3 regions of the Rhodococcus sp. B7740 genome follow, and region 3 is predicted to be linked to each of the others. Evidence: predicted binding sites of a transcription regulator. Region 3 holds the regulator's gene; each other region holds the start of a gene.
What was found. Region 3 encodes LexA, which represses DNA repair genes until DNA is damaged. Its sites were predicted from a motif close to CGAACANNTGTTCG; they were not measured.

Region 1 (10,619 bases), 410 kb from region 3:
TGCCCTCGGGCCGCTCATTCGTGAGCCCGACGGCTCGCGTTACCCGTCGGCACGGTCGGTGCCCGATCTCACGTCCGGTGCAGGCCATGCGGTGTTGGGCAAGCTGTGGCCGACGAACCCGTGGACTCGGCGGTATCGCCAGGAGAACGAGACGGTCAGCGAGCGTCCGGTGGGGTGGCTGTCGGGATCGTGCTTGTTGCTGCGGCGTTCGGCGTTCGACTCGATCGGTGGATTCGACTCGCGCTACTTCATGTACATGGAGGACGTGGATCTCGGCGACCGGCTCGGAAGAGCGGGCTGGCACAACGTCTACGTCCCCGGTGTCGAGGTGACCCACTCGAAAGGTCATGCGGCAGGACGGCATCCGGAAGTGATGTTGCCCGCACATCACACCAGCGCGTACCGCTTCCAGGCCGATCGGCACGACCGGACGTGGCAGGCTCCCTTACGATGGGCCCTGCGCGCAGGTCTCGGTCTTCGCTCGAAGATCGTTGTGGCCGGAGCGCTTCGGGCGCGGGCAGTTGACGGACGAGTATCGGACGAGAGAACAGAGGCTGGACATGTCGGATAGTTCCACATCGGGTGCCGCACGTACCGACGCAGTCATCTTGGTGGGCGGCAAGGGAACTCGGCTCCGGCCGCTGACGCTCTCGGCACCCAAGCCGATGCTCCCCACCGCTGGGTTGCCGTTCCTCACGCACCTGCTGGCGCGCATCAAGGCCGCAGGCATCGAGCACGTGGTTCTCGGTACATCGTTCAAAGCCGAAGTGTTCGAGCAGCATTTCGGGGACGGATCCTCGCTCGGCATCGAACTCGAGTACGTCTTCGAGACCGAGCCGATGGGCACCGGTGGAGGTATCAGAAACGTACTGCCGCGTCTGCGCGCCGAGAACGTCATGGTCTTCAACGGCGACGTCCTGGGCGGCACCGATCTGACAGCGGTGCTCGATACGCACCGAACCACCGATGCGGACGTCACGTTGCATCTGGTTCGCGTCGGTGACCCGCGCGCGTTCGGTTGCGTACCGACGGACGAATCAGGCCGGGTGACAGCGTTTCTCGAAAAGACTCAGGATCCGCCGACCGATCAGATCAACGCGGGCTGCTACGTCTTCAAGCGCGAGATCATCGAGTCCATTCCGTCCGATCGCCCGGTCTCGGTGGAGCGAGAGGTGTTCCCCGCCTTGCTGGCCGAGGACAAGAAGGTCTACGGGCACGTCGACAGTGCCTACTGGCGCGACATGGGAACACCGGAGGATTTCGTCAAGGGCTCGGCCGATCTGGTTCGCGGCATCGCGCCGTCGCCTGCACTGCACGGTGATCGCGGCGAATCACTGGTTCATCCGGGTGCAGGCGTGGCCCCGGGTGCCTTGCTGATCGGTGGAACCGTCGTCGGACGCGGTGCCGAGATCGGGGCGGGTGCCCGCCTCGACGGGGCCGTCGTGTTCGACGGTGCGATCGTCGAAGCAGGGGCCGTCGTCGAGAGATCCATCCTCGGCTTCGGGGCCCGTATCGGACCCCGCGCACTGGTGCGCGACGCGGTCATCGGAGACGGTGCCGACATCGGTGCTCGCTGCGAGTTGCTCCGCGGCGCGCGCGTGTGGCCCGGGGTCAAGTTGCCCGACGGCGGAGTCCGCTTCTCCACCGACGTCTGAGGCGTGCTCGCCGTCAGCGGCGGCGGGCAGCCAGTGCGACGAGGTGGTCGATCGTCTCTCGCTCGGCGTCGTCGGGCAATGCATCGACCGGCCACCAGCGCAGATCCGTCGATTCCTCGCTGCGGACCGCTCGCGCGCCGTCCGGGGCCCGGACCAGGAATCTGAGGTCGAGGTGCCGCGTCGGTGCGCCGAGCGAGCACGTGATCGGGTGGGTGTGCGCCGAGAGCAGTATCGGATCGATGGTCAGATCGGCGATCCCGGATTCCTCGGTGGCCTCCCGTAGCGCGGCGTCGACCACGGTCTCGTCGGTCGGTTCGCAGTGGCCACCGAGTTGAATCCACCGACCGACCTTGGGATGAAGCGTCAGCAGCACATGGGCTCCCGATGCGTCGAGCACCAGCGAGGACGCGGTGAAGTGTCCGGCCCGGTTGGCGCGCAGGCAGGCGTCGGGATTGCTGTCGAGAAACGCCAGCATGGTGTGCCGGAGCGATTCGTCTCCCGAGTCGGAGGGTGCCCAGCCGTGCAGGGCCGTGCCGACCGAGTTCCACAGCGTCGAACGACGCGGCGTCGCCGCCGACACGCTTCAGACCTCCAGCAGCGAGGAGCCGGGCACCACTGGCTCCCGCACGGTCAGCGGCTCGGCGGAGTGCCCGATCGCGATGGCTCCCATGGCTTTCCAATCCGCTCGCAGGCCGAGTTCGGCGCGCACGGTGTCGGCCGCGAAGATCGTCGAGCCGATCCAACAGCTGCCCAGGTCACGAACCGCGAGAGCGACGAGCAGACCCTGTACGGCCGCGCCGACGGCGACGGTGAACATCGTGTCCTCCGCCGCCCGTCGCCGCTCGTCGGGGTACGAGTGTGCGCCGTCTGGCACACAGAACGGGATCACGATCTCCGGAGCGTCGAACAGAATGTCGCCGCGGCTCAGTCGTGCTGCTGTTCGCTCCTCGCTCAGGCCGTCTGCGGTCAGGTCGGCTCGCCATTGCTCTCGCATCGCCTCGAGCAGCCGGCGGCGCAGCGCGGGTGTCCTGACCCAGACGAAGCGGACCGGACGGGTGTGGTGCGGAGCAGGGGCGGTGAGGGCATCGGACACGGCAGCACGAACGGAGTCGGGATCGACGGGTTCGTCGGTGAACGAGCGCACCGACCGTCGGAGCAGGAGGGCTTCACGTCGACCACGATCGAGTGCCTCGGCCGTGCCGAGCCAGAACAGATCGTCCTCACCCCCGCGCAGGAGGGCTGCGGCGGTGGAACCGTCGTCGACCGGAGTCAGTCCGCGCACCACGGCGATCGGAACCCCGCCCAGCTTGCCTTTCACCAGATCGCCTGCGGCAGCGAGTTCGTCGGCGATCGCGACCTCGGTGACGACGAGCTCGTTCCCTTGGCCGTCCTCGGCTCCTGCGTATGCATGTACGACGCCGAGGCCCGCCGCTCCGATGGCGGCGTCGGTCTGGCCGATTCGCCACGCCCGCCCCATGGTGTCGGTGACGACCACGGCGACCGTCACCCCCAGCAGCGCCCCGAGGGCAGTGCGGAGCGCTGCGGCACTGGCGTCGGGGTTCTCGGGCAGCAGCGCCAGCTCGCCGCCGTCGACGTTGGAGCCGTCGATTCCCGACGCGGCCTGCACGATGCCGAGTCGATTCTCGGTGATGAGGGTGCGGCCCTTGCGGGCGACGATGCGTACGGCTTCCTGTTCCACCAGGACTCTGCGGGCGGCATCTCGCTCGTCTGCATCGCGAGGTGCCTGTACGAGACGGCCCTCGACCTTGGAGAGAATCTTGCTGGTGACGATGAGGATGTCGCCGTCACGCAACCACGGCGCACGGTCCGCGACGGTCGCAGCGAGATCGTCGCCCGGCCGGAACTCGGGGAGCCCGGTCACCGGAAGAATTTCGATGGCCCCGCCGGGCGCGTGATCACTGGGTGCGGTGTGTGTGGTGTGGGAGTCGGTCACAGGTCGAGTCCGGCTGCGCGCAGTGCAGTGCGTGCCATCACTGCAGTGGTCTCGGGGTCGGTCATCAGCAACGGAACCGACTGCACGTCCACACCGTCGACGACCGCCGTATCGGTGGTGTGCACCAGCCATGCGTCGAGAATGCCGGTACCGCTCCGGCTTCCGTAATGACGGCCCACCGCCTGCGCCGTGGTCTCGACTCCGATGACGGACAGGCACTCGTCGGCCATGCCGCGCAACGGCTTACCGTCGACGACGGGGGACAGGCCGACGACTTTGGCATCCGTCGTGCGAAGCGCACCGCGGATACCCGGCACTGCGAGGATCGCACCGACACTGACCACCGGGTTGGACGGCGCGAGGACGACGGCATCGGCCTCGGTGATCGCTTCGACGACTCCCGGTGCAGGAGTTGCCTGTTCGGCTCCGATGTTGGCGAAGCTGTGGGTCGGGATCTGTGCGCGATACCGAACCCACCACTCCTGGAAGTGAATTGCGCGCTGCTGCTCGCCGCTCGGGTCGTCGGGATCGGTGACGACGACATGGGTCTCGGAGCGATCGTCGGTGACGGGCAGCAGCCGGACTCCCGGTTGCCAACGGTTGCACAGAGCCTCGGTGACGGCGGACAGCGGAAAGCCGGTGCGCAACATACGACTGCGGATCAGGTGCGTGGCGATGTCGCGGTCGCCGAGTCCGAACCAGTCGGGATCGGCACCGTAGGCTGCCAACTCGTCTCGAGCGTTCCAGGTCTCCGCGATCCGACCCCAGCCTCGATCGGTGTCGATCCCGCCGCCGAGGGTGTACATGCAGGTGTCGAGATCCGGGCAGATGCGGAGTCCGTGCATCCACACGTCGTCGCCGACGTTGACCACGGCGGTGATCTCGTGCTCGGGCTCGTCGCCGAACAACGTTTTCAGGCCCTGCAGAAACCGAGCGCCACCGACGCCGCCGACCAGAACAGTAACTTTCACAACACGCGAGCCTAATGGGGTTGCGGTGGTGCGGGGTGAGCGCCCACCCCGTGCCGCAACGTCCGTGTGGACGGTTTGCGCGTGCGAGAACCGATGCGACACGCACGGGACGGGCTTCGATTCGGGGAGAGCGCCGATTTCGGGCATGTGATGGTATTGGATTTGCGCGATCGGCTTGACCGCGACACACCTGGACGTGTCTAATCACAGGTATGTCATTCAGTGTTCGCAGCACGAGTTCGATTGCGGCGAACCTGGTTTCGAACACTCGTTCCCTTCCTGTTCGTCCCTGACTGGACGTCGAGTAGAGGTCGAGAGTCGGATCCGGCACGTTGGACCAGCTCGATCGAATGACCGCGCGGGGCAAGGTATTCGAGAACACGAGGACCGAAAGTATCTGCGCTACCACAGGTGAGGAGGCGGAAGCGATGTATGACCAGCACGTGACACGTGATCAGCGGGGCGGACCCACTGCACATCTCAGCGCTGTCGACGACGCGCCGCAAACCGAGTCCGGCATCGGCGCAGATTCCAGCGTCTCGATCGATGCGGGTTCTGCGTACGTCGTCCCGACGGACGAGACCGACGACGTCGACGTCATCGACGCCGAACTCGATTCGGATTCCGACGTCGACTCGATGCCGTTCGTCGCCGAGTCGGTTCCACCGGCCAAGCCGTTCCTCAGTCTCGTCGCGGGTTTCGACGAGATGTTCGAGGAAATCGAGGACCAGTGGCAGGAACGCGCCCTGTGTGCGCAGACCGACCCCGAGGCCTTCTTCCCGGAGAAGGGCGGATCCACCCGCGAGGCGAAGCGCATCTGCCTCGGCTGCGAGGTCAAGGACGAGTGCCTCGAGTACGCGCTCGCCAACGACGAGCGGTTCGGCATCTGGGGCGGGCTGTCCGAGCGGGAGCGTCGCAGGCTCAAGCGCGGAATCGGCTGAGCAGTTCGGTTCGGTCTCCCGACGGGTCGATCACTCCCCGGCCGGGTCGACCTCGTCCGGGTCGATGCCGAGATACGTGGCCACCTGCTCGACCAGAACCTCGAACAACAGATCCTCCAAATCCTCCGGATGCTTGGCGCGTCGTTCCAACGGCCGCCGAAACAGCACCACTCTGGCGCGTGTCGTCTCCCCGCGCTTGTCGATGCCGGCGGGTACCAGGCGTGAGAGCGGTACCGGACCCTCCGCCACCACCTCGGGTGGCCACGTCACCGATTCCGGATCCAACGCCCTGATCTTGGGTACCTCGTCCACAGCGATGTCGAGCTTCGAGAGCTTCTCGTGCCACCGATGATCGATCCGCGCGAACGCCTCGAGCACCAGCCGGTCGAACTTCTCCGCCCGTGAGCGCCGCGCCGGGATGTCCTCGGGCAGAACCGGTCCGCGGATGCCGCGTCCGTGTCGGGCCACGGACCGAGAAGTGATCCGGCGCGCGGATGAGAAACGAGGCATACGGGGAGGTTATCGCGCTCGTCCGGTGTGTCGGTCGTTCGGTCGGTTGCACCCACCGGATACTCTGCACTCGTGAGATCACTGCGTGGCTGCTGCAGGCCTGGTTGCAACCGTTCTGCCGTTGCGACGCTCACATACGTCTACTCCGATTCCACCGCGGTCGTCGGACCGCTGGCCACAGTCGACGAACCGCATTCCTGGGATCTGTGCGAGGTGCACGCGTCGACCACCACCGCTCCCAAGGGCTGGGAACTGGTGCGCTACGAAGGCGGCTACTCGACGTCGAGCCCCGACGAGGATGATCTGACGGCCCTCGCCGAAGCCGTACGCGAAGCGGGTCGCGGCGATCGCGTCCGATCCGAGGATCGCGAGAGCTCCGATCGCTCGATCTCCCGGCCGTCCGAGACCGAACGCCGATCCGCTCCGGCTGTCCGAACGGGCAGGCGCGGCCACCTCCGAGTTCTTCCCGACCCCACGTCCTGAGCCACCCGAGGACACCGAGTGTGGCGTCCGTCGGTCCGACTGGCCGGTCCGTCTGCCGTCTGGCAAGGTTCGGGGAGCAGGATAGAAACGGACCGCAAGGTTCAGCCGATACTTGGTGTGGATCGCACCGCTACCGACGCTCGATTTCCGACGCCGATGTGCGGCGTCGTCGACAACGATCACCAGGAGAATCTTCGTGGCCCGAACCGCAGAATGCGTGAACGCCGTCATCAAGGCCTACGACGTCCGAGGCGTCGTGGGCGAGCAGATCGACGAGGCGTTCGTGCGCGACGTCGGTGCGTCGTTCGCTCGATTGGTTCGTGACGAGGCGGGGGCCGCGCGTTCGGTGGTCATCGGGCACGACATGCGTGATTCGTCGCCCGCACTCTCTCGTGCGTTCGCCGACGGCGTCACCGCTCAGGGGCTCGACGTCGTGCACATCGGCCTGGCGTCGACCGATCAGCTCTACTTCGCCTCCGGCCTGCTCGAATGCCCGGGAGCGATGTTCACCGCCAGTCACAACCCGGCGAAGTACAACGGGATCAAGCTCTGCCGCGCCGGTGCGAAGCCCGTGGGCCAGGACACCGGTCTGGCCACGGTGAAGGCCGAATTGGTGGACGGGGTACCGGAGTTCGACGGCCCCGCCGGGACCGTGACGTCTCGTGACGTGCTGACCGAGTACGCGCAGTTCCTGCGCGAACTGGTCGATCTGTCGGGGATTCGCGCCATGAAGATCGCGGTGGATGCAGGCAACGGCATGGGCGGGCACACCGTGCCCGCCGTGTTCGCGCCGCTGCCCGTGACGATCGAACCGTTGTTCTTCGAACTCGACGGCAGCTTTCCCAATCACGAGGCCAATCCACTCGACCCGGCGAACCTGGTGGACCTGCAGCGATTCGTCGTCGAGACCGGCTCCGAAATCGGCCTTGCCTTCGACGGCGACGCCGATCGGTGCTTCGTCGTCGACGAGAAGGGCGACCCGGTGTCACCGTCGGCGGTGACCTGCCTGGTGGCCGAGCGCGAGCTGGCCAAGGAGCCGGGCGCGGTCGTCATCCACAATCTGATCACCTCCCGTGCGGTACCTGAGCTGGTCGAGAAGCTCGGTGGCACGCCGGTCCGCACCCGCGTCGGCCACTCTTTCATCAAGCAGCAGATGGCCGACACCGGAGCCGTTTTCGGTGGCGAGCACTCGGCGCACTACTACTTCCGTGATTTCTGGGGAGCGGACTCGGGCATGCTCGCTGCGCTGCACGTTCTCGCGGCTTTCGGTGCACAGGATCGCCCCTTGTCGGAGATGATGGCCACCTACGAGACCTACAGCGCGTCGGGAGAGATCAACTCGACGGTCGGTGACGCAGCCGAACGGACCGAGGCCGTGCTCGCGGCGTTCGCCGATCGGACCGCCGGAATCGACCGCCTCGACGGCGTGACGGTCGAGTTGGCCGACGGCGGCTGGTTCAACCTGCGGGCATCCAACACCGAACCCCTGCTTCGACTCAATGTGGAAGCGCGGACCCGCGAAGAAGTCGACGCACTTTCGACGGAGATCTTGAGCATCGTTCGCGCCGGACTGGAATAGTGGTTACCGAGGGCCCGTGAGTGGGTATGCAGACGTTTCGAGCGGGTGAGGTAAGGGGAGGTGTCGCAGCCATGACGGCAGTGTCGTCTCTGGTCGATCTCGACGATTCGGATGCTCTCATCGCAGCCGATCGCGAGGGCTCCCTGCGCAGCGCAGCGCTGGCGGGCGCTCAGGTTCGTGCCGTCGCGACCGCGGTCGACGAGTCGGTCCTCGCCCGGCTGGCCGATCTGCGTCCCCGGAGCGTGGTGATCGTGACCGGCGACGGGCGGAGCAGTCGAGCAGCGTCACTGCTGGTCGCTGCGCTCGGTGACCGCCTCGGCGTCCCCCTCGTGCGAAGCACCGGTACCCCGCCGTGGATCGGCCCACTCGACGTGGTGGTGGTGGCAGGCGACGACGCAGGGGATCCGCGACTGGCAGAGTCGGTCGACGCGGCATCCCGGCGTGGTGCAGAGGTCGTGGTGGTTGCCCCCGAGGAGGGGCCGCTGCGTGCCGTCCGGGGAGCCAGAGTCATGTGGTTGCCGCCGCGAATCGCGGTTCGCGACCACAACGCGCTGATGCGTTACCTCGCGGCGTTCGTTGCGGTACTCGGTGCGGTTGCCGGCGGATCGTGGAAGACGTTGCTGCCCAATTTGTCTCGTCTTGCAGACCTGCTCGACGCGGAGGCGGTGAGGAACAGCCCGTCCAACGAGATGTTCCACAATCCGGCCAAGGCCCTCGCCAGTGGGTTGAACGGTCGACGCGTCGTGCTGACCGGGGGCAGTCCTGCTGCGGTCGAGGTCGCTCGGCACGGCAGCGAGGTGCTGCTGCGCGTGGCGGGTGTCGTCGTCGGTGCGGGGGAGTTGGGTGACGTCATTGCCGCGTCCATTCGGGCGTCCGTCGTCGAATCATCTGGCACATCACAGACATTCGACTCGTTCTTTCACGACGAGCAGCTCGACGGACCACCGCCTGCGCTGCCGATGCGCGTCGTCGTGGTGGCCTCGGACGTCGATCGCGCGATGACCGAACGACGAATCGCAGGTGTACCGGAGTCGGAAATGTTGCTCGCCGATTCCAGCGAGGCGCTGTTCGGTGGCGAGCACGCACGTTCCGAATTCGACGGCCCCCCACCGGTGCGGGATCCGGATAGACTCTCGGTGCTCGACACGATGTCCGTGTTGGCCACGCGGTTGGACACCACTGCCGCGTATCTGCTGTTGATGGGCGGTAGCTAGTGCAGCTCTTGCGAGGCGCGGTTCGGTCCTACGCATGGGGTTCGCGAACCGCTCTGGCTCGAATTCAGGGACGCCCGGTGCCGTCCGATCATCCCGAGGCAGAAATCTGGCTCGGCGCTCATCCGGCCGACTCCGCGCATGTGGTGCACGAGGGCGGCAGCACCCCGCTGCTCACGCTGATCGACGACGATCCGGGTACTCATCTCGGTGGCTCCGCGCAGCAGTACGAGTCACGCCTGCCGTACCTGCTGAAACTGCTAGCCGCGGAAGAGCCCTTGTCTCTGCAGGCGCATCCCAGCAGTGCTCAGGCACGTGAAGGCTTTGCACGCGAGAACGCCGCGGGTGTCCCGATCGACTCTCCGGTACGCAACTACCGGGATCCGAACCACAAACCCGAACTGATCGTCGCGCTCACGGAATTCGAGGCGTTGGCAGGCTTCCGGCGTCCGACCGAGACCGTCGAACTGCTCGACGCGTTGGCCGTCCCCGCCCTGAGCGGGTACCGAACTCTGCTGGCCGCCCAGCCCGATGCCTCGGGGCTGCGCACCGTGTTCACCTCGTGGATCACGCTTCCCGGGCAGGCACTCGACGACATGTTGCCTGCCGTCGCCCAAGGATGCATCGACTATCTCTCCGGGCCCGCACGCACGGACGGTGGACGATTCGCCGCCGAGGCCAGAACTCTGCTCGAGCTCGGGGAGTCGTATCCCGGTGACGCCGGAGTGCTCGCGGCGCTGCTGCTCAATCGGGTGAATCTGACTCCCGGCCAGGGTCTGTACCTCGACGCCGGAAATCTGCACGCGTATCTGCGCGGCACCGGCGTCGAGATCATGGCGAACTCCGACAACGTACTGCGCGGCGGACTTACCCCCAAACACGTCGACGTCCCGGAACTGTTGCGGGTGCTCGATTTCGAGCCTGCCGACATCTCGCCCATCACTCCGGGTGTCGACGATCGACCGACCTATCTGTATCCGACGCCTGCACCGGAATTCGCGCTGAGTCGGACTGCGGTTGCGGCGGGGGAGACGGTCGCCGTTCCCGGCTCCGGCCCGAGAATTCTGTTGTGCACGAGTGGCACCGTCGTCGCCGCTACCGGGGGCCGACAGTTCGAGCTGACGGTGCCCCAGGGCAGCTCGGCATGGATACCCGCTGCAGACGAATCCGTCACCGTGACCGCCGATTCGGGCGAGGCCGAGGTGTTCGTGGCCTCCGTTGGCCGCCTGTAGATCGCGCGTTCACGGAGCGTCTGCCGATTCGAACCGTGAGATCGGTCCGATGGCGTGCCCGTAGGCAATAGTCTGATGCCACA
Region 2 (10,619 bases), 1.7 Mb from region 3:
TCGCCTCGGGTGACGCCTCCGTCGCAGGCAGTGCACTGCAGGACAGCTCGTTCATTCAGAAGCTCGAACCGGCTCTGGCCGAGCCGTTCCGCATCGGGTTCTCCGACGCCATGGATTACGTGTTCCTGGCCGTGTCGATCCTGATGGTCCTCGGATTCGTACTGGTGCTCTTCCTCAAGGAGGTTCCGCTGCGCACGATGTCCGGCCTGGCCGCTGCGCAGCAGGAACGAGACGAAGAACGAGCGAACGAGGCAGGCACCGGACTGCTCTGATGGCGTGAAGTCCGATGCCGTGAATCCTGGGACCAGGTACGGCTCGGTCCGGTGCGGGCCCCGGGAGCGTCGATCCGCTCAGGTCGAAGGTGCGGTGATGCCTCGGAACAGCACGTCGAGACCCAACTCGAGTTCGAGGGCACCGTCGTACTCGGTGATCAGAGGTGGCAGCGTCGACAGCAGGGGAAATGTGTCGATGGGGAGTCGGCGCAGAGCGAGGCTGAGGCGGTCGCCGGTCTCGTCCGGGTTGGCGGTCGTTTCCTGGGTCTCGCTCAGTAGATGGCCGCGTAGGAAGGAGATCATCAGCCGATAGCTCGTCAGGGCCTCGGGCAGCGTGAATCCCGCGGTGGTCAGCAGAATCAGAATGTTCTCGAGTGAGGCCAGTGACCGGGGCGTGCCCAATCCCAGTGGAGTCGCCTGAGGGCAGGTGGTCAGCAGCACCGCCGCGTGTGGGTGTTGGAGGGCGAGCTCACGGTAGTGCCGCGCAAAAATTCTGAGCTGACGCTGCCAATCGGGGTCTGAGCCGTCGACGCAGACGAGTGTGCCCAGTACCGAATCTGCGATGGCGTCGAGCAACGCCTGTTTGGTGGGCAGGTATCGGTAGACGGTCATCGGATCGCGATCGATCGATGCCGCGAGGCTCCGGATCGTCAGGCTGTCGAGGCCGGTTCGATCGACGATGCTCAGGGCGGCGGACACCACGTACTCGCGGTCGATCTTGATATTGGAGTGTGGGCCGGGTCGGTTCGTCGTGGACATCGGTAGGCAACCTCTCGAAAGCAGTGAACCGACCGGTAAGTAGGGGGCAAACAAACTTGTTGTTCGACAACACTTTTCGCTTGACTCATTATCCTACACATGGTGTGCTGTAGCTCTACACCGTAGAGATACGGGGAAACTCTTAGTTGCGGAGTGGGCACGAGCCTCCGCTGATCGCATAGTTGTGTCACCTTGCCGAACTCCGTCGGCCGGTGACGTCATCGAATACGGAACCGCGATACCTCCACGCACTCGGATCGGTCCGGGGCGGCCGTTGAGCGTCGCGACATCAATTGCTGCGCAATCGAACTCGTCGGGGGATCGATTGCGCGGTTCACGAAGTCCGGCAACAAGTCCGCTTCGCCCAACCAGCAGAACGGTATGCAATCCATGCCCGCTTCACAGCACACGTGCACGTCGACCCCCATCAGGCGCAGGGGCAGAACCCTCGTTCCGCTTGCCGGTTCGGTCGCTTTGGCCACCAGCGCACTCATGCTGATCAACGTCCCCGCAGCCGAGGCTCAACCCACCACCGTCGAACTCGGCACCGCGGAGAGTTATGCCGTTCTGGCCGGCTCCAAGATCACGAACACCGGCCCGTCGAGGATCGGCGGCAACGTCGGAGTGAGCCCAGGCGTCGGTGTCGAACCGTTCATCACCGGATTCCCACCGGGAGAGCTCACCAGTGGAGTTATCAACGACCGCAATTCGGTTGCAGCGCAGGCGAAAGCGGATCTGAGTACCGGATACGACGACGCCGCCGGTCGACCGGGAGCAACCTCGACCGGAGTCGAACTCGGCGGACAGACATTGTTGGCCGGGTTGTACGGTTCGGGCACGTTCGGCCTGACCGGAACCCTCACACTCGACGCGCAGGGCAACTCCAACGCCGTGTTCATCTTCCAGGCGGCATCGACGCTGATCACGGCATCCGACAGCAGTGTCTCGCTGATCAACGGGGCCAACCCGTGCAACGTGTTCTGGCAGGTCGGAAGCTCGGCCACACTCGGCACCGGTACCGATTTCGTGGGCACGATCATGGCACGAGCGTCGATCACCGCGACCACGAATGCCGATGTGCAGGGACGGCTACTGGCTCTGGACGGAGCTGTCACCCTCGACTCGAACACGATCACCAACCCGGGTTGCGGAACCACCGAGCCGCCCGTGACCACCACACCTCCGATAACGACCACGCCTCCGGTGACCACGACATCTCCGGAGACCACCACGCCTCCGGTGACCACGACATCTCCGGAGACCACCACGCCGCCCGTGACCACGACATCTCCGGAGACCACCACGCCTCCGGTGACCACGACATCTCCGGTGACCACCACGCCGCCCGTGACCACGACATCTCCGGGTGACGGTGGCGGTACGCCGGGTGACGGTGGCGGTACGCCGCCGATCGTCATCGAGGTGCCCCCGATTCCGGGTGTGCCGCCGGTGATCACCATCCCGCCGATCCCGGGTGTCCCGAACGTGCCGAACCAGCCGAACGTGCCGAATCAGCCCAACGTGCCGAATCAGCCCAACGTGCCGAATCAGCCGAACGTGCCGAATCAGCCGAACGTGCCGAATCAGCCGAACGTGCCGAATCAGCCGAACGTGCCGAATCAGCCCAACACGCCTGATCAGCCGATCACACCGGGTGGCCCGGATCAGCCGGGCACGTACAACCCCGGTGGCCAGATCACACAGATCCCGAACGGTGGTGTCGACACCGGTGACGGCAGTACCGTGAACCGTTCGACTGCAACGTCGTTCGCTCCGATGTGGACATTGCTGGCGGTACTCGCGGTCGGTGCTTTCTCTGCCTTGGCTCTGACTCGTCGTCGGAACTGATCGGTGAGACCTACCGTCGAGGTATCGGTACATTCGGCCGAATCCGCCCGCACCACGACCCGTCATCGGGTCGTGGTGCGGGCGGTGGCAGCGGCGTTCCTGGTGCTGCTGTCGCTGGTTGCCGGCTGCGCAACGCCCTCGGATGCCGGCCCCGCGCAGAACGAGTCGATGCCCTCGGCTTCTGGTCCCGCCGTCGTCACGCCGTCGGGTGAGGTCGGTGCCGAATCGTCGTCGGCGCCCGGGTCCCCGCCTGCGCGCCTCGAGATCGGTGCGATCGGCGTCGACTCCGATGTGATGGGTCTGGGTCTGCGTCCGGACGGATCGATGGAGGTACCCGCGGGCGGTTTCCCCGCCGGTTGGTACACCGGGTCGCCGGTTCCGGGGCAGCTGGGACCGTCGATCGTTGCGGGGCATGTGGATTGGGGCGGCAGCCCCGGTGTCTTCTACCGGCTGCGCGATCTCGAACTGGGCGACGATGTCACCGTTGTCAGCCAGGACGGCGGCACGGTCCGGTTCGTCGTCAGCGCGGTGGAGCAGTATCCGAAGGATGCGTTTCCCACCGACAAGGTCTACGGAGACATCGACCACCCAGGCTTGCGCTTGATCACCTGTGGCGGCCAATTCGACTCGGATATCTCCAGTTACGACGACAACATCGTCGTGTACGCCGATCGCGTCTGAGCGAGCTCTCTCGCTCACAGCAAGTTCGCAGGCTGCTCCCAGCCCGGCCGACGGTCCATCGCACATTCTCGTAGTCGACAACTTCGACGAACAGGATCTGCGATGACTGCCCAACTCGACCGACCGGCCGCGATGCCTCCGTCGCACGCCCGCCAGCCGTCCTGGCAGGACAGGTGGTGGTATCGCCGCCGGCACCTGCTCGGGCTGCTGGTTCTGCTCGCGGCCACGGCAACGCTGTACCTGTGGAACCTGACGGCAAGTGGCTACGCGAACACCTTCTACGCCGCTGCGGTGCAGGCAGGAACCAAGGACTGGACGGCGTGGTTCTTCGGATCGCTCGATTCCGAGAACTTCATCACCGTGGACAAGCCGCCGGCCGCACTGTGGGTGATGGGACTGTCGGCTCGGGTCTTCGGATTCTCGAGCTTCAGCCTGCTTCTTCCCCAGGCGCTGATGGGTGTTGCCTCGGTGGCGACGGTGTATGCCGCGGTCAAACGCGTCGCGAACCCCACGGCTGGTTTGCTCGCCGGCTTCGCCTTGGCGTCTGTTCCTGCGGCGGCGTTGATGTTCGACTTCGACAACCCCGACGCGCTGCTCGTCCTTCTCATGACACTCGGCGGCTACTTCGTCGTGCGGTCTCTGCAGACTTCGGCCGGGCGTCGGGCTGCGATGTGGCTCGCGTTGGCCGGTGTGGCGCTCGGGTTCGCGTTCCTCACCAAGATGTTGCAGGGATTGTTGGTGCTGCCCGCGTTCGGGTTCACGTATCTCGTTGCGGGACAACCGCAGTTGCGGGCCCGGTTGCTGCATCTCGTCGGCGCGTTCGCAGCGCTGATCGTCGCTGCGGGGTGGTGGGTGTTGACGGTTCAGTTGTGGCCGGAGAGTGCCCGACCGTACATCGGTGGATCCACCGACAACACCGTGATGGATCTGGTGCTCGGGTACAACGGGCTTGGCCGAATTTTCGGTAACACCGGCGGTGGCGGGATGGAGGCTCCGGCCGGAATGAGTGCCGGGGCAGCCGGGTCCAGCTTCGGCGGCTCGACCGGTCTGGACCGACTGTTCGGCAGCGAGATGGGAATCCAGATCTCCTGGCTCATCCCGGCGGCCCTGGTGGCGCTGGTCTTCGGGTTGATCGCTCGTGGCCGAGCGCCACGTACCGACCTTCTCCGTGCCTCGCTGATTCTGTGGGGCGGCTGGTTCCTGGTGACAGCGCTGATCTTCAGCTACATGTCCGGAACGATCCACCCGTACTACACCGTCGCGCTCGCCCCTGCACTCGCGGGCATGATCGGAACCGGCGGCTACGCGCTGTGGCTTCGACGCGAATCGATATGGGGCAGAGCCGGTATGGCCACCATGATGGTTGCGGCCGGTGCCTGGAGCTGGGTGTTGTTGCACCGCAACGCGGACTGGCTGCCGGCACTGAAATGGATCCTGTTGGTGGGAACAATCGTCGCTGCTGTGATGATTCTGTTCGCCGGGCGGTACCGAAAGCTCACCGCCGCTGCGTTGATCCTCGGAGCCGTGGCCGGTCTCGGCGGCGGCGCGTCGTATGCCATCGCTACGACGACGAACGCGCACAGTGGTTCCATCCCCACTGCAGGTCCGACCGGTGCAGTCAGCGACGGAGGCCTGGGTGGAATGCCGGGCGGCGGTATGCCTGGTGGTGGAATGCCGAGTGGTGGAATGCCGACGGGAGCGATGCCGGGTGATGCTGCTCCGAATGATGCTGTGCTGAATGATGCTGTGCCGAATGATGCTGTGCTGGAAGGTGATGCGGCCATGGCTGCCGATGCGGCCGATCTTCCGGCAGGCTTCGGCACCGGTGACGGCGGCACAGGCGGCATGCCCAGCATGGGTGGCATGGGCGGTGAGACCGACGAGGAGTTGACGGCTCTGCTCGAATCCACGACCACGAGGTGGTCCGCTGCGGTGAACGGTTCGATGTCCGCAGCCGGATACGAGTTGTCGTCCGATACGGCCGTCATGGCCATCGGCGGGTGGAGTGGTGATCCTGCGCCGTCGCTCGACGAGTTCATCGAGTACGTCTCCAACCACGAGGTGACGTACTACGTGTCCGGAGGAATGGGTGGCGGTATGGCTCGTGGAGGAATGGGCGGCGACTCGGAGAGTACGTCCTCACAGATCCAGGAGTGGGTCGAGGCGAACTTCACGGCGACCACGGTCGGCAGCGCGACGGTGTACGACCTGAGTACCTACGCAGGCTGACACCCACGAACGACTACGCACTGTTGTTCCGCCGCAGACGTATTCGACTGCGGCGGAACACCTGTGTGCACTCCCGGGTCCGGTCAGAAGGGCGGTGGCTCGTCGTCGGGTGCCGAGGCGGGCATCGGGGTCGGTTGTGGATCCGCCGGCGTCGGGGTCGGCGAATCGCGCCGAGGTGCCGACCCTCTCGGCTTCGAGTGGATCTTCGGTAGGTGGCTGAAGTCCGCGAGTTGTGTCGTGCCGGGAACCGTGATCGCGGTGGTGCCGGCGTTCGAGAGCCAGAACTCGACACCGTCGGCGAGCATGACGGGAGTCCACAGGCCCATGGTCTTGAGGCTGTGGTGGTAGCGGCACAGGCAGTGCAGGTTGGTGTCGATGGTCCAGCCTCCCGTCGAGGGGTCGCGATGGAGATACGGCACGATGTGGTCGATCTCGCATTGCTGGGCCGGGACATCGCAGCCCGGGTGTCGACAGGTGCGGTCGCGGTACCGAATACGTTCTGCGAGTGCAGTAGTGGGCCGATAGACGAGCGCTCCGGGTGGTGGCAGCACCAGGCCGCCGTGCCCGTCCGGGTGCAGCGCGAGCCCGAGGGTGGGTTCTGCTGCGATTGCCGCTTCGAGTTCGGCAACGAACGTGTAGGTGCCGCGATACGGGGTTGCGACACAGCTGTTTCGCGGTGATTGTGCGGACTTCGGGGCTTGCGGGGGCCGAGGAACAGTATCGCCGACCCGACGACGACTGCGCCCCAGGGGATGGAACACCACATGCGACCTGCTGCCCTCGGACCGGCTGTTCTTACGTGCCTTCGATCCTCGTGGCTTCGCACCTCTCGATCCGCCGTGGTTCTTTCCACCGCTGCCGCTGCCGCTGTCGGTCCTGTTGTCGACAGCCTTGTCTTCCTTACCTGCGTCATTCTCGGTGTCGGTGTCGGTGTCGGTGTCGGTGTCGGTGTCGGTGTCGGTCTCGAGATCGATGAGTGATTCCAGGTCGTCGCCGTAACCGAGTTTCTCGGCGAGGTTGCGTGCCTCGGTGAGAAGAATCTGCCAGTGCGCGTTGTCGGCGAGCTCCCGGGCGTATTCGGCATCGATGGTGCCGTGCCCGGACAGGTGCGCAGGATTGGACAGCAGACCGGCGAGCGTGGCGAGGTCGACCGTGATCACGGTCAGCGGCGCACGCCGATCCGGGCGTGAGGTATCGGCCGTGCACGGATTGTCATCGTCGGGCTCGCACAAGCATGCTATCGACGACTCCTGATGCAGCAGAGCAACATACGCGGCTGCGCGCTTCTGCCCTTTGTTTCGCGGATCGCGTCGGCAGACGGTAGCGGCCATCTCGTTGATGAGTTGCCAGGCCGCGGCGGCGTCCGCCGCGGTGAGGTCGGCCTTCAGCGTCGACAGCACATCTTTGTCGGTGTACGTGACGTTGGTGTGCCGTTCCAAGTCCTTGCGTAGAGCGGCAGCCTGTTCGGGTGCGATTCGAAACATGATCGACCAGATTTCCGTCGCCAGAGGACCGGGTGACAGGCGTCGGGCGGCGTACAGGACCTCGCTTTGGACGGCCGTCGCCGCGTCCTGAGTCAGGTTGTGGGTGCAGCGGTATATCGCGCGGACGCGGGGCAGATCGAGTTCGCCGGCCTCGAATGCTGCGGCGACGGCGGGAAGCCGGAGTCGAAGGTCCATTCCGACCTCGGCGTATGTGTTCGCAACGGTCTTCGAGCAACCCAGGACGTGCGCAATTTCGGAAGCCGCGTAGTTGCCCGCGTCCTGAATGACATCACCGACGAGGACGTTCTGATGAATGCATGTGTCCCAGATGGCGGCGGCCAGAGCGACCTTGCGAGCGCACGCCTGATTTTCCAGAATCGCGACATCTCGAATCTCGCCCAACGAAGCAGGCTCGATGTACGGCTTCGATTGCGGCCCGAGATAGGCCGCGAACCGACTGCGCGTCGATGTGGTCACTGTGTCATCGCCCCCCGGCAGATGGTCCAACAAAAAGTAGAACGTGTGTTCGATAGTACGCCGCTGTGAAACGTGCGTCAACACCAATAGTGTTGTGGCGAAACAGGATCGAACTGTAAGTGCCTATACACCAACCCACCGACACGAAGTTTTGACCCTGATGCTGCGTCAGGGCGCGCGGTCACACGAGTGCGAAGCGCTCCAGGACCACCTGGGTGTCGTCGTTCACGGTGAAGTGTGGATCGCCCAGTTCCTCGCGGACATCCGCCGACTGCCAGAACTTCTCGTGCCCGACCCGCCACTGCGCGACGTCGACGTATCCTTCGCCCTCGTCGAGCGCGTGTTGCAGAGAAACATCGCTCAGCGCAACGACATCGACGCCCGTCGTCTCGATGACTCCGACCACGACACCGGCCGAATCCACCACCGCGCCGCGTTCGCCGACTCTCGGCAGCTCCTCGTCGGCGTACTGCACCACAGGCTTGCTGTGCTGGTCTTCTCGCCGGAAAGAACGGCCGCGACCAGGGCATCCCGCAGGGGGCCGGGATACGCGAATTCGACAATCGGTAGATCGATCACGCACCCATCATATTTCGAGGTCGGCCCACACCAGTCGATGGTCCGAGGGATGCTCGGCCTGATTCGGCCAGTACACCTGCGAATCGATGACCGTCAGGTCGTCCGAGGGCAACACGTAGTCCACCCGCAGGTCACCCGGCGTCGGATCGGCGAAATCTGCTGTGTCCGTCCCATGTTCGGCCGACGTGGGTGCCGGATCCTGAACCCGCGGAAGGTCGAGAACCTGCGCGATGGCACCGGCAACCGAATCACCGTCGACCGGATCGCTGTTCTGATCACCCAGCATGACGAACGACGCACCGTCCTCGAGCCCACCGCGCACACCGTTGTCGTCGTAGAGGTAGTCCGCGCCCGAGATGTAGTCGGCACTGAGCCTGATCTCGTCGTGGTTGCGCTTGCCGTTGCGGTCCTCGGGTCCGTCGAAGGACGGGGGAGTGGGGTGCGACGCCAGCACGTGCAGCGTCTTCCCGTTCACGTCGATCGGCACGTCCCAGTGCGATTTGCTGGACAGTCGAAGCCGGTCGGACACGTCCCCGTAGTAGTCGCGCGGCAACAGCGAATCCGGCATGTCCTTCCACAAGAAATTCTGGAACGTGCGTACCGAATCGGTCGCGATCGGATATTTCGAGTACACGACCATCCCGTACTGGCCCGGGAACTGACCGAACCCCCAGGCGTCACCCGGTCCGCCGAGTTCGCCGTCCCGGTCGAGGTCGAGCCCCGAATCGACGCCGGTGTTCACGGGCGCGGTGAAGGAGTGCGGGTACTGCCCGTCGAGATAGTTGTCGTTGAACAAGGCCACTGCGTCGTCGACCGAATAGTCGAACTCGTTGACCAGCAACACATCCGGTGAGTTCGCGGCGATCACATCGGCTGCCGCGCGAGCCTGAGCGTTCTCGCCCTGCAGGTCGGTCATCAGCTGCCCGGCTGCGGATCGATTGAGGCTGGCGTTGAACGTCGCCACCCGGATGCTCGACGGTTCGTCGGTGGCGGTGTCCGCAGAGGAGCAACCGGCAGCCATGAAGGTCAGGGTAACGGCGACGGCCGCGAGTCTCGACATTTTCACGTTCCGCACCGTAGAGACGGCAAGCGAACGTAAGGTTACGAATTAACAAGCAAGCGTGCTTGCTTTTTTCAGGACCTCCTGTGAAGCTGGGCTCATGGCAGACCTCGACCCTCTCGTCGACGACCTACGCGCCGAGGGCAACGACCTCGACGCACTCGTGGCCGAACTGACTCCGGAGCAATGGGCGGCACCGACACCGGCCGCGGGCTGGACCGTCGCGCATCAGATCGCACATCTTTCCTGGACCGATCACGTCGCGGAGCGAACTACGTCCGCAGCGTCCGGCGATATCGAGGCCAAGGAGGAGTTCGCTCTCACCCTGAAGAAGGCATGGGAGAACCCCACCGGCTTCGTCGACGAGGCCGCCGAGGAAGAATCTCGTAACCCGAACCTGCTGAGCGAATGGCGAACCCGACGCCACGCGATGACCGATGCTCTCGTGCAGGTGCCGTCGGGGACCAAGATCGACTGGTTCGGCCCCCGATGAGCGCCGCGTCGATGGCCACAGCCCGGTTGATGGAGACCTGGGCGCACGGTCAGGATGTCGCCGACGCACTGGGCGTCACCCGCGTCGCCACCGACAGAATTCGCGGCGTCGCGCACATCGGCGTCCGCACAAGGGATTTCGCCTACGCCGTCAACGATCAGGCTCCGCCCACCGAACCGTTTCGCATCGAGCTCACCGCACCGTCGGGTGAGCTCTGGACGTGGGGGCCCGAGAACGCTGCCCAACGCGTGAGCGGACCGGCCCTCGACTTCTGCCTCCTCGTCACCCAGCGCGCCCACCGCGACGACCTCGACATCCGCGCCGAGGGAACCGACGCCGCGCACTGGATCACCATCGCCCAAGCCTTCGCAGGCCCTCCCGGGGCCGGACGGCCACAGTCAGGACGAGAGACAGCATGACCGTACGAATCGGCAACTGTTCGGGCTTCTATGGAGACCGGCTGTCCGCGATGCGCGAGATGCTCGAGGGCGGCGAACTCGATTACCTCACGGGCGACTACCTCGCCGAGCTGACGATGCTCATCCTCGGCCGCGATCGGATGAAGGACGCGACCCGGGGCTACGCCAAAACCTTTCTGCGCCAAGCAGAGGACTGCCTCGGATTGGCACTGGACAAGGGTGTCAAGATCGTTGCCAACGCAGGCGGACTCAACCCCCGCGGCCTGGCCGAGGCACTGGAGAAGCTGGACTCCGGCGCGAAGATCGCCTACGTCGACG
Region 3 (10,619 bases):
CAACCACGCCTCGACGCACTGAGCGCGGCGAGCTGGATCGGTCTGCCCGAGTTTCGCGGTCCGTCCTTCGAGCTGTCGGTGATCCTCGTGGCGCTGCCGGTGGTGATCGTCCTCGTCGCCGAGAACGTGGGACACGTCAAAGCCGTCGCCGCGATGACCGGCAAGAACCTCGACGACGTGGCCGGTGACGCATTGATCGCCGACGGGCTGGCGACCACACTCGCCGGAGCAGGCGGCGGTTCGGGAACCACCACCTACGCGGAGAACATCGGTGTCATGGCTGCCACCCGCGTGTACTCGACCGCGGCGTATTGGGTCGCATCGATCACGGCGATGGTGCTCGCGTTCTCGCCCAAGTTCGGTGCGCTGATCTTCACCGTCCCCGACGGAGTCATCGGCGGCGCAACTCTGGTGCTGTACGGCCTGATCGGGCTTCTCGGCGTACGCATCTGGACCGACGCGAAGGTCGACTTCACCGACCCGGTCAATCTCATCGTCGTTGCGGCGGCGCTGGTCGCCGGAATCGGTGACCTGACACTGTCCGTCGGATCGGTCGAACTCGGCGGTATCGCCTGGGGTTCGGTGGGCATCCTGCTGGGGTACCCGATCGTCTCGGCGCTCGCCAGGAGTGCAGGCACCCGAGGTCGTTAGCGGGGTCGGTCACGGATCGCGCGCGTTTTGGTCATCGACCACCCCGACGCCGCGGACGTAGTGTTTCCCTGTGACGTCAGTCGTACCGGCGATCGAGATTCGTAGAGATTTCGCGTGGTCGCTGCCGGTATGCACCGAACAAGGAGACATTCGTGGAACGCACACTTTTCGAGCCCGAGCACGAGCTGTTCCGGGAGTCGTACCGGAAATTTCTCGATCAGCACGTAGCGCCGAACCACGCGAAGTGGGAAGAGCAGAACATCGTCGATCGCGACGTCTGGGTCGAGGCCGGTAAGCAGGGCTTCCTCGGAACGGCAGCGCCCGAGGAATTCGGCGGCGGCGGAGTCAAGGACTTCCGCTACAACGCCATCGTCACCGAGGAAACCACCCGTGGCGGATACAGCGGTATCGGTTTCACCCTGCACAACGACGTCGTCGCGCCGTACCTGATCGATCTCGCGAACGACGAGCAGAAGGCGCGCTGGCTTCCCGGATTCTGCTCCGGCGAACTGATCACCGCGATCGCGATGACCGAGCCGGGAACCGGAAGCGACCTGCAGGGCATCAAGACCAAGGCGGTACGTGACGGCGACGACTGGGTGCTCAACGGCTCGAAGACGTTCATCACCAACGGAATCAACGCCGATCTGGTGATCGTCGTGGCCTGCACCGACCCCGAGAAGGGCGCACAGGGCTTCAGTCTGCTGGTCGTCGAACGTGACATGCCCGGATTCGAACGCGGCCGCAACCTCGACAAGATCGGCATGAAGGCCCAGGACACCGCCGAACTCAGCTTCACCGACGTTCGTGTGCCCGCCGCCAACCTGCTCGGCGACGAGGGCATGGGCTTCATCTACCTGATGCAGAACTTGCCGCAGGAGCGACTCTCGATCGCTGTCGTCGCCGCCGCGGCAATGGAATCGGCACTGGACATGACGATCCAGTACTGCCGCGACCGCAAGGCCTTCGGAAAGTCGATCGGCAAGTTCCAGAACACGCGCTTCGTGTTGGCGGAACTGGCCACCGAAACCACCGCCACCCGCATCATGGTGGACAAGTTCATCGAGCTGCTCAACGCAGACAAGTTGACTGTGCAAGAAGCCGCCATGGCGAAGTGGTGGACCACCGAGAATCAGGTCAAACTGATCGACCGGTGCCTGCAGCTGCACGGCGGCTACGGCTACATGAAGGAATACCCGATCGCCAAGGCGTACATGGATTCCCGTGTACAGACCATCTACGGCGGCACCACCGAGATCATGAAGGAGATCATCGGCCGCGGATTGAATCTGTGATCCGCTGATCCGAGACACGCGAAGGGCCGCAGCACTCCTGTGCTGCGGCCCTTCGCGTGTCACCTCGGTGACGATCCCTACAGCTTGCGCATCACGGTGACGACCTTGCCGAGGATCGCGGCGTTGTTGCCCGGGATCGGCTCGAACAGCGGGTTGTGCGGCAGCAGCCACACCTCGCCCTTGGACCGCTTGAACGTCTTGACGGTGGCCTCGCCGTCGATCATCGCAGCGACGATGTCGCCGTTGTCGGCCACGGACTGCTGACGAACCACCACCCAGTCACCGTCGCAGATGGCCGCATCGATCATCGATTCACCGACCACCTTGAGCAGGAACAGCGAACCCTGTCCGACCAGCTCGCGGGGGAGCGGGAAGACGTCCTCGACGGCTTCCTCGGCCAGAATCGGACCGCCTGCAGCGATCCGGCCCAGTACCGGCACGAACGTCGGGGTAGGCAGCCGATCCTGCTCCTCGGACGCCTGCGATCCGTCGACCGCGGCGGCTGCCTGATCGGCCTGCACCTCGTCGAGACCGCGGACGTCGACCGCGCGGGGCCGGTTGGCGTCGCGCCGGAGGAAACCCTTGCGTTCGAGCGTACGGAGCTGGTGAGCGACGGAGGAGGTCGATGTCAGGCCGACCGCGTCACCGATCTCTCGAATGCTCGGCGGGTAACCGCGCTCGGTCACCGAAGCTCGAATGACCTCGAGTACCTTCCGTTGCCGCTCGGTCAGACCCGCGCTGATGTCGGTGCCGACTTCCATGGCCTTGGATGTCGGTTCCGCGGCAGGCTTACCCGCTGCGGCCTTCGGTGCGGTGGCCCTGGCTCCGGTCGCCTTGGAACCGGTGGTCGTGGAAAGCGTGGTCGACCTCGTCGAGGTCTCGTCCTTCATGCTGTCGGCCTCCTGCTGGTGTCCTGGATCCGGTCTGCGTGGTAGGTCTGCGCGGACTGGAGTTGATGGTGTCGACTCGTGTGGCGTGTGGTTTCTGACACGAATCTAGCGTGTATCAGCTGTTGAATCAAACATCTGTTCGACTCGTGTCGCGTTTTCTGCAGACTTTGTCGGAGGCTCGTGATAGAACTTCGAACAAGCGTCCATCGAACGCCTGATCGAACAATCGATCCAACGAGCGAAGTCGAGGTTCCGATGACCATCATCACCGATCGCCCCACCGCCACCGGTGTCCGCGCCCGATCCACTGCCGTCGAGCGCCGCCGCCGGGCGCGTCCCGTTCTGCAGAGTCCCATCGGAACGCACGGTGTCACGGGAACCCGTACACAGAATTCACCGTGCCTCCCGGTCCTCGATCCGTCGTGGACCGACGTCACCGATCGCGAGCAGGCCGATCGCGAGTTCGACGCGACCTCGGCGCACTTCGCCGGCCAGCCGGTTCGGATGCGTTCGATCGTGCTGACGGTGTTGGCGGTCCTGGTGGTGGCGGGCGGGCTGATCGGCATCGCGAACCTGCGGGCCGTCGCCCCCGATGCCGGCGCGCAACCGGCGGGTGTGGTCGAGGTGCACGACGGAGCTGTCGTCGAGTACACGCCCGGCAGATGACCACCGGCACCGTCGGGTTCGAGGAGACTGAGTATCCTCGACAGACTGCCCCGATGTGCGTGCTCGTCGTCGGAGCATCGGCTACGACGGAGGATCCCTCATGCATTGCCCGTTCTGCAGGCATCCCGACTCACGCGTGGTCGACTCGCGTGAGATGGACGAGGGGCAAGCAATCCGGCGTCGTCGCTCCTGCCCGGAGTGCGGTCGCCGATTCACCACCGTCGAGGCCGCAGTGCTGGCCGTCGTGAAACGCAGTGGTGTCACCGAGCCGTTCAGCCGAGAGAAGGTCGTCAAGGGAGTCCGTCGCGCCTGCCAGGGCAGAGATGTCGACAACGACGCGCTGAACCTACTGGCACAACAGGTCGAGGACGCCATCCGTGCAGCGGGATCCGCGGAGATCCCCAGCAACGAAGTGGGCTTGGCCATCCTCGGTCCACTCCGCGACCTGGACGAAGTGGCCTACCTGCGCTTCGCTTCCGTCTACCGCTCGTTCAGCTCGGCAGAAGACTTCGAGAAGGAAATCCACGAACTGCGCAAGCACCGCGAGTCCGCAGACATCGACTGACAGGCCCGCCCATCAGCGACGCTGGTCCGAGATCGCCTTCTCGATGCGCTTCTCCGACACCGGGTACGCCGTGCGAATGCCCTGCGCGAACAGTCCGACGCGCAACTCCTCGATCATCCAGAATAGTTCCTGAACCCCGGAACTGTTCTTTCTGCTCTCCGGCAGCGAATCCAACAGTCGCCCGTACGAGGCGTACACCCGATCGAGCACGTCCATCGCAGCCGCGTCCCGGCCTGCACTGCTCGGCAGCGTCGTCAACCGCTTGGTCGCCGCGGCGAGGTAGCGCGGCAGGTCTGCGAGTCTGCGAGAGCCGAATTCGGTGACGAACCCTCGAAAGATCAAGCCGTCGAACTGTTCCCGAACATCGTCCGCCGGCTCGCCCGAGGAGGACTGAAGTTGCGCGGACAGCGCCAGGGCGGCGGTCAACACCGGGCGAACCAACGCCAGTATCGCAGCGGTGCGCTGCGGAACCTCGGCGTTGACGAGTGCCCTCAGTTTCTCGAAGGCATCCGGATCCCGGACCGGTCCTCCGTGCGCATCCATGGCCTCTTCGACCGCAAGTACTCGGCACTCCTCGAGGAGTGCGTCGACTCCACCGTACGGATTCTGGCCCAGTGCAAGACGTTCCGCGGTCGGTAGGCCGGCCAGCAATGCCTTGGTGCCCTTCGGAGCCGTCGACAGAAGCAAAGTTCTGGTTCCCGAGCGCATTGCCGCCCGCGCCTCGGCGGGGGTGCTGAGGACCCGCACCGCGACGCCGGGTCCTTCCGGAACCAGCGCCGGATAGCCGGTGACCTTCTGTCCACCGACCTGCCGAGTCACCGTCGGCTCCAACCGACCGAGCGTGCCGGAGGTCCAGGCCAGAGAGGGTGCGCGCTCCGCGTCGCCGACCGCGCTCGCCACCTGACGGCCGACCTCACCCGACAGGCTCGTCCGAAGAGCAGTCAGATCCTTGTTGCTGCCCAGCACCTTTCCGGACGGGTCGACGGCCGCGAACGTCATCTTCAGATGCTCGGGCAACGCGGCGGGGTCGAAATCCTTCGCCGTGATGTCGCACCGGGCAGCCCGGGACAACTCACGGGCCAGCGCCGTCACCAGAGTTTCCGCGCGCGGCTTCATGGCCGCCAACGCCGCGGCCGCGAAGTCGGGAGCCGGAACCACGTTGCGCCGCAGTGCCTTCGGCAGCGTCTTTATCAATGCGGTGACCAGCTCGCCGCGCATTCCCGGGACCAGCCAGTCGAATCCCACCGGCTGTACCTGAGCGAGCAGCGCGATCGGAATGCGCGCGGTGACTCCGTCGGCCGCGGTGCCCGGCTCGAACTGATACGTCAGTGGGAACTGGATCTCGCCCTGTCGCCATGCGTCGGGATACGCGCCGGTCAGTACCGAGGCCGCGTCGGAGTTGACGACGGTGGCGGTGGTGAAGTCGAGTAGGTGCGGGTCCTGTCTGCGTGCCTTCTTCCACCAGGTGTCGAAGTGTCGCGCCGACACCGCCTCCGGGGCGATACGTGCGTCGTAGAAGTCGAAGAGAGCGTCGTCGTCGACCACGATGTCTCGTCGCCGAGCGCGATGTTCTAGTTCACCGACGTCGTCGAGCAGCGCCCGGTTCTTGTGGAAGAACGCGTGCTGGGTCTTCCATTCACCCTCCACCAGCGCATGTCTGATGAACAGCTCTCGAGACGCCTCGGCGTCGATGCGGTGATAGTTCACCGGACGTTGCGTCACCAACGGAATGCCGTAGAGCGTCACCCGTTCGTAGGCCATCGCCGATTCCCGTTTGATGGACCAGTGCGGCTCCGAGTACGTCCGCTTGACCAGGTGCGGCGCCAACCGCTCGGCCCACTCGGGCTCGATGCGCGCAGCCATCCGGCCCCACAGGCGTCCGGTCTCGACCAATTCGGCGGCCATGACCCAGCGCGGGGGCTTCTTGAACAGACCCGACCCGGGGAAGATCGCGAAGTGAGCCCCACGCGCGCCGAGGAACTCACGCTTGTCACCCTCCCGGAGCCCGATGTGCGAGAGCAGTCCGGACAGCAGCGACTGATGCAGCGCGGTCTCGGTGGAGTCGGCGTCGGGAACCGTCCACCCGAGGCCACGGGTGATCTGACGTAGCTGACCGTGCAAATCCTGCCACTCGCGAATACGTAGGTAGTGCAGGAACTCGGTGCGGCACATACGGCGGAACTGGTTGGAGGACAACTCGTTCCGCTGTTCGCGCAAATAGGTCCACAGCTTCACGTACGCGAGGAAGTCGGAGTTCTCCACCGCGAAGCGCGCATGCTTCTCGTCCGCCGCCTGCTGATGCTCTGCCGGCCGCTCCCGAACGTCCTGGATCGACAGCGCGGCAACGACCACCAACGCATCGCGGAGAGATCCGTTGCCGTTGGCCTCGACCAGCATTCGCGCCATCCGTGGATCGACCGGAAGCGCCGAGAGTTCCCGGCCGATGGGGGTGAGCTCCGCGGTGCCGTCCTTGGTGGCAGGCTTCAGTGCCCCGAGCTCTTCGAGCAGTCCGATTCCGTCTCGGATGCTCCGCGGATCGGGTGGTTCGACGAACGGGAACGCGTCGATCTTGCCCAGCCCGAGTGCGGTCATCTGAAGGATCACCGACGCCAGGTTGGTACGCAGAATCTCCGGCTCGGTGAACTGCGGACGTGACTCGAAATCTTCTTCCGAGTACAGCCGGATGCAGATGCCGTCGGCGACGCGGCCGCAGCGGCCGGCCCGCTGCCGCGCCGATGCCTGGGAGATCGGCTCGATGGGAAGGCGTTGAACCTTGGTACGCAACGAGTATCGCGAGATTCGGGCGGTACCCGGGTCGACCACGTAGCGGATTCCGGGGACCGTCAGCGATGTTTCCGCAACGTTCGTCGAGAGCACCACGCGCCTGCCCGAGTGCGGGGAGAACACTCGATGTTGTTCGGCCGCAGATAGTCTCGCATAGAGTGGAACGATCTCGGTGTTGCGCAGATTTCGGTCGTTCAAGGCGTCGGCGGTGTCGCGAATCTCGCGCTCACCGGACAGGAACACCAGAATGTCACCGTCGCCCTCGGCCATCAACTCGTCGACGGCCTGGCACGTCGCGTCGACGGGGTCGAGATCGATCGTGGTGTCCCCGGCGTCGACGGTCAGTGGCCGGTAGCGCATCTCGACCGGGAACGTGCGGCCGGAGACCTCGATGATCGGCGCGGGCACGCCGTCGCGCGCGAAGTGCCGAGCGAAACGCTCGGGATCGATCGTCGCCGAGGTGATGACGATCTTCAGGTCGGGTCGGCGGGGGAGGAGCTGCGCGAGGTAGCCCAGGATGAAATCGATGTTGAGGCTGCGCTCGTGGGCCTCGTCGATGATCAGGGTGTCGTACTGGCGGAGCAGCCTGTCTCGCTGGATCTCCGCCAGCAGGATGCCGTCGGTCATCAGCTTGACGAGGGTCGCATCCGAGGACTGATCGGTGAATCTCACCTTGTAGCCGATGGATTCACCCAGTGGTTCACCCACCTCCTCGGCGATGCGTTCGGCGACGGTGCGAGCGGCGAGTCGACGGGGCTGTGTGTGACCGATCGAGCCCCGGATCCCGCGCCCCAGTTCGAGGCAGATCTTGGGGATCTGAGTGGTCTTGCCGGAGCCGGTCTCGCCGGCGACGATCACCACCTGGTGCTCGGCGATGGCCGCGGCAATGTCGTCCTTGCGAAGACTGACCGGAAGTGACTCGGGAAATTCGAGCTTGGGCACCGCAGCCCGGCGGTTGGCGACCACGGTCTCGGCGCGGGTGATGTCGCGGTCGAGTGCGGCGAACGCGTCGTCGGTACGCGCCTTGTCCAATCGCCGCCGCAGCCGGTTCTCGTCGCGGATGGTGACCTGGGCCAGACGTGTGGCGAGAGCGCGACGCTGAACGGACGGGTTCGAGGTAGACATACTTCACCCAGGATATCGGTTTCGGCAGTGCCACCGAATGCAGGTCGTGACTGTGCCAGGATCGCCACATGAGCATCTCGCAGGATGTGATGGTCCAGCCGCGCACTCCCGTAACGATCAGGACTTTGCGCGTACTGTTCGCGGCGCTCACCGCCTCGGCACTGATCTCGATCGTCCTGGACGGTCTCGCCTCCACGACGTTCTCGCTGGCCAACTACTTCAGCTACTTCACCGTCATGAGCAACGTGCTGACGGTGCTGGTGCTGCTGGTCGGCGGCGTCGTCGATCCACGCGCAGCGCACTGGCAGCTCGTTCGGGGTGCCGTCACCCTCTACATGGTCATCACCGGGATCATCTACGCAGTACTGCTCGCCAACATCGATGTGGGCGTGGCGGATCCATGGACGAACAACGTGGTGCACCGCATCATGCCCGTCGTCCTGCTGATCGACTGGATCCTCACGCCACCGCGACGGCAGATCTCGGAATCGCGCAGCCTGACATGGCTGCTGTTTCCACTTCTCTACGGGATCTACACCCTCGTCCGTGGGCCCGTTGTCGACTGGTATCCCTATCCGTTCCTCGACCCACGCGTCCAGGGCTACCTCGCGCTCGCCATCGGCCTGCTCGTTCTCACCGTCGCCTTCGCGTTGATGGCTCTCGCGGTCGGTGCACTCGGGCGGATCGCCGGACGGTGGAGGTACGGATCGGGCTCGGCCGGGACCACGTGACTACTGTGTACCGCATGTCTTCTGCCACCGGAACCACACACTCTTCCGCGCTCTGGCACGGTTTCGCCGACATGGGAGCCGTCACGTCCAGCGGCCCGTTCGTCGTCTCCCGCGGTGAAGGTGCCTACATCTACGACCACGCGGGTACCGAATACCTCGACGCCACCGCCGGCCTGTGGTTCACCAACGTCGGCCACGGCCGTCGGGAGATCGCCGACGCCGTTGCGACGCAGTTGAGCTCGATCGCCCACTACTCGAACTTCGGTGACTTCGTACCCGAGACCACACTGGCACTCGCCGATCGTCTCGCGGCGATCGCCCCGGTACCGGGCAGCAAGATCTTCTTCACCTCGGGTGGCTCGGACTCCATCGACACCGCCGCGAAACTCGCGCGGCGCTACTGGGTCGAAATGGGTCGACCGAGCAAGACACTGATCGTCGGCCGGCAGAAGGCCTACCACGGGATGCACGTCGCGGGAACAGCGCTGGCCGGCATTCCGGTGAACAAGGAGCACTACGGCGAGCTCATGTCCGACGCCCGAACGGTGGCGTGGGACGACGCGAAGTCGCTGCTGGCACTGATCGAGGAGGTCGGTGCCGAGAACGTGGCCGCATTCTTCTGCGAGCCCGTGATCGGTGCCGGCGGCATCTACCTCCCACCGGAGGGCTACCTGCGCGAGGTGCGGCAGATCTGCCGCGACAACGACGTACTGTTCGTCGCGGACGAGGTCGTCACCGGATTCGGCCGTATCGGCGGCAGTTGGTTCGCCTCCACTCGATTCGAGCTCGAACCGGATCTGATGACCACCGCCAAGGGGCTCACGTCCGGATACGTACCGATGGGTGCGGTGTTCATCGCCCCGACGATCGCCGAGCCGTTCTTCGCGGGCGGCGTGTGGTGGCGGCACGGGTACACCTACGGTGGCCATGCCGGAGCGGCCGCGGCCGCGATGGCCAACCTCGACATCATCGAGCGCGAGGAACTGCTGTCACACTCGAAGCGCATCGAGGCGGCGTTGCACACCCACCTCGCGCCGTTGGCCGCACACGAGAGGGTCTCGGAGATCCGGAGCGGAATCGGTGCGGTTGCCGCCGTGCAGCTCGCCGACCCGGCCGAGGCATTGCCCTTCGTCAAGACGCTTCGAGCGCACGGTGTGTCCAGTCGCGCGGCCGGTCAGGGTGCGATGCAGATCTCGCCGGCATTCGTCATGACGAATGCCGAGATCGAAGAGCTGGCCGCGCGTATCCTCAGCGCGCTCGGCTGAACCGGAGCCTGCTGCGCAGCTGCTGTCCGCGTGAGCGCGGGGCAGCAGCTGCGGGCTGCGGCTCGTCGGGGACGGCGGCGAAGCGCCGGTGCAGCCGATCTCGTACTTCCTCGGGCGCGTATGCGCGACGCTTGCGTTCGGATCGGACCACCAACGCCCCGGTGGCCGCGACACCGACCATCCCGGCGAGACCGAGGGCCTTCCACACGTTCATCCGGCCACCGTACCGTCACGAGATCTAGGGTGTGGACCATGAATCCGTCGCGAATCAGCCTCGATACTGCAGTCGAGGCAACCAGAACGGGCGACATCTGGATCTTCCGCGGACAGTCGAATGCCGATCGCGCTATCCAGGCACTGACCAACAGTCCCGTCAACCACGTCGGAATGGCCGTCGTGATCGACGACCTGCCTCCGCTGATGTGGCACGCCGAGCTGGGAAAGTCGTTGCAGGACATGTGGAGCGGAAATTTCCAACGCGGGGTTCAGCTGCACGATCTGCGTGCGGCCGTCACCCAGTGGGCCACGAAGTACGAACAGCGTTGTTGGCTGCGGCAATTGGACGAGTCCGTGACGACTGCGCAGGAGGACGCCCTGCTGCGCACGATCGCCCGGATGGACGGAACCGCGTTCCCGACCACTGCGGC

Region 1: the regulator LexA is predicted to act here: its motif matches at 4,842-4,855, upstream of cofD (2-phospho-L-lactate transferase).
Region 2: the regulator LexA is predicted to act here: its motif matches at 7,789-7,802, upstream of NY08_RS26620 (DUF222 domain-containing protein).

Annotation. Positions count from the first base shown of each region.
Region 1 covers NZ_CP010797.1:1,752,988-1,763,606, reverse strand. The annotation lists gene NY08_RS08115 (glycosyltransferase family 2 protein) at 1-571, shown strand, start outside; gene NY08_RS08110 (sugar phosphate nucleotidyltransferase) at 561-1,655, shown strand; gene NY08_RS08105 (NUDIX hydrolase) at 1,669-2,130, opposite strand; gene NY08_RS08100 (coenzyme F420-0:L-glutamate ligase) at 2,239-3,609, opposite strand; gene cofD (2-phospho-L-lactate transferase) at 3,606-4,580, opposite strand; gene NY08_RS08090 (WhiB family transcriptional regulator) at 5,288-5,521, shown strand; gene NY08_RS08085 (metallopeptidase family protein) at 5,552-6,031, opposite strand; gene NY08_RS08080 (DUF3499 domain-containing protein) at 6,104-6,514, shown strand; gene NY08_RS08075 (phosphomannomutase/phosphoglucomutase) at 6,711-8,093, shown strand; gene NY08_RS08070 (hypothetical protein) at 8,165-9,307, shown strand; gene manA (mannose-6-phosphate isomerase, class I) at 9,307-10,536, shown strand.
Region 2 covers NZ_CP010797.1:4,972,292-4,982,910, forward strand. The annotation lists gene NY08_RS23335 (MDR family MFS transporter) at 1-272, shown strand, start outside; gene NY08_RS23340 (TetR/AcrR family transcriptional regulator C-terminal domain-containing protein) at 351-1,031, opposite strand; gene NY08_RS26320 (ice-binding family protein) at 1,422-2,879, shown strand; gene NY08_RS23350 (class F sortase) at 2,883-3,560, shown strand; gene NY08_RS23355 (glycosyltransferase family 39 protein) at 3,663-5,789, shown strand; gene NY08_RS26620 (DUF222 domain-containing protein) at 5,873-7,750, opposite strand; gene NY08_RS23365 (ASCH domain-containing protein) at 7,932-8,228, opposite strand; gene NY08_RS23370 (endonuclease/exonuclease/phosphatase family protein) at 8,337-9,389, opposite strand; partial or broken gene NY08_RS23375 (TIGR03084 family metal-binding protein) at 9,490-10,301, shown strand; gene NY08_RS23380 (acyclic terpene utilization AtuA family protein) at 10,298-10,619, shown strand, end outside.
Region 3 covers NZ_CP010797.1:1,345,554-1,356,172, reverse strand. The annotation lists gene NY08_RS06180 (uracil-xanthine permease family protein) at 1-651, shown strand, start outside; gene NY08_RS06175 (acyl-CoA dehydrogenase family protein) at 804-1,946, shown strand; gene lexA (transcriptional repressor LexA) at 2,024-2,707, opposite strand; gene NY08_RS06165 (hypothetical protein) at 3,092-3,502, shown strand; gene nrdR (transcriptional regulator NrdR) at 3,603-4,067, shown strand; gene hrpA (ATP-dependent RNA helicase HrpA) at 4,080-7,976, opposite strand; gene NY08_RS06150 (Pr6Pr family membrane protein) at 8,045-8,707, shown strand; gene NY08_RS06145 (aminotransferase family protein) at 8,722-9,972, shown strand; gene NY08_RS06140 (hypothetical protein) at 9,956-10,186, opposite strand; gene NY08_RS06135 (hypothetical protein) at 10,225-10,619, shown strand, end outside.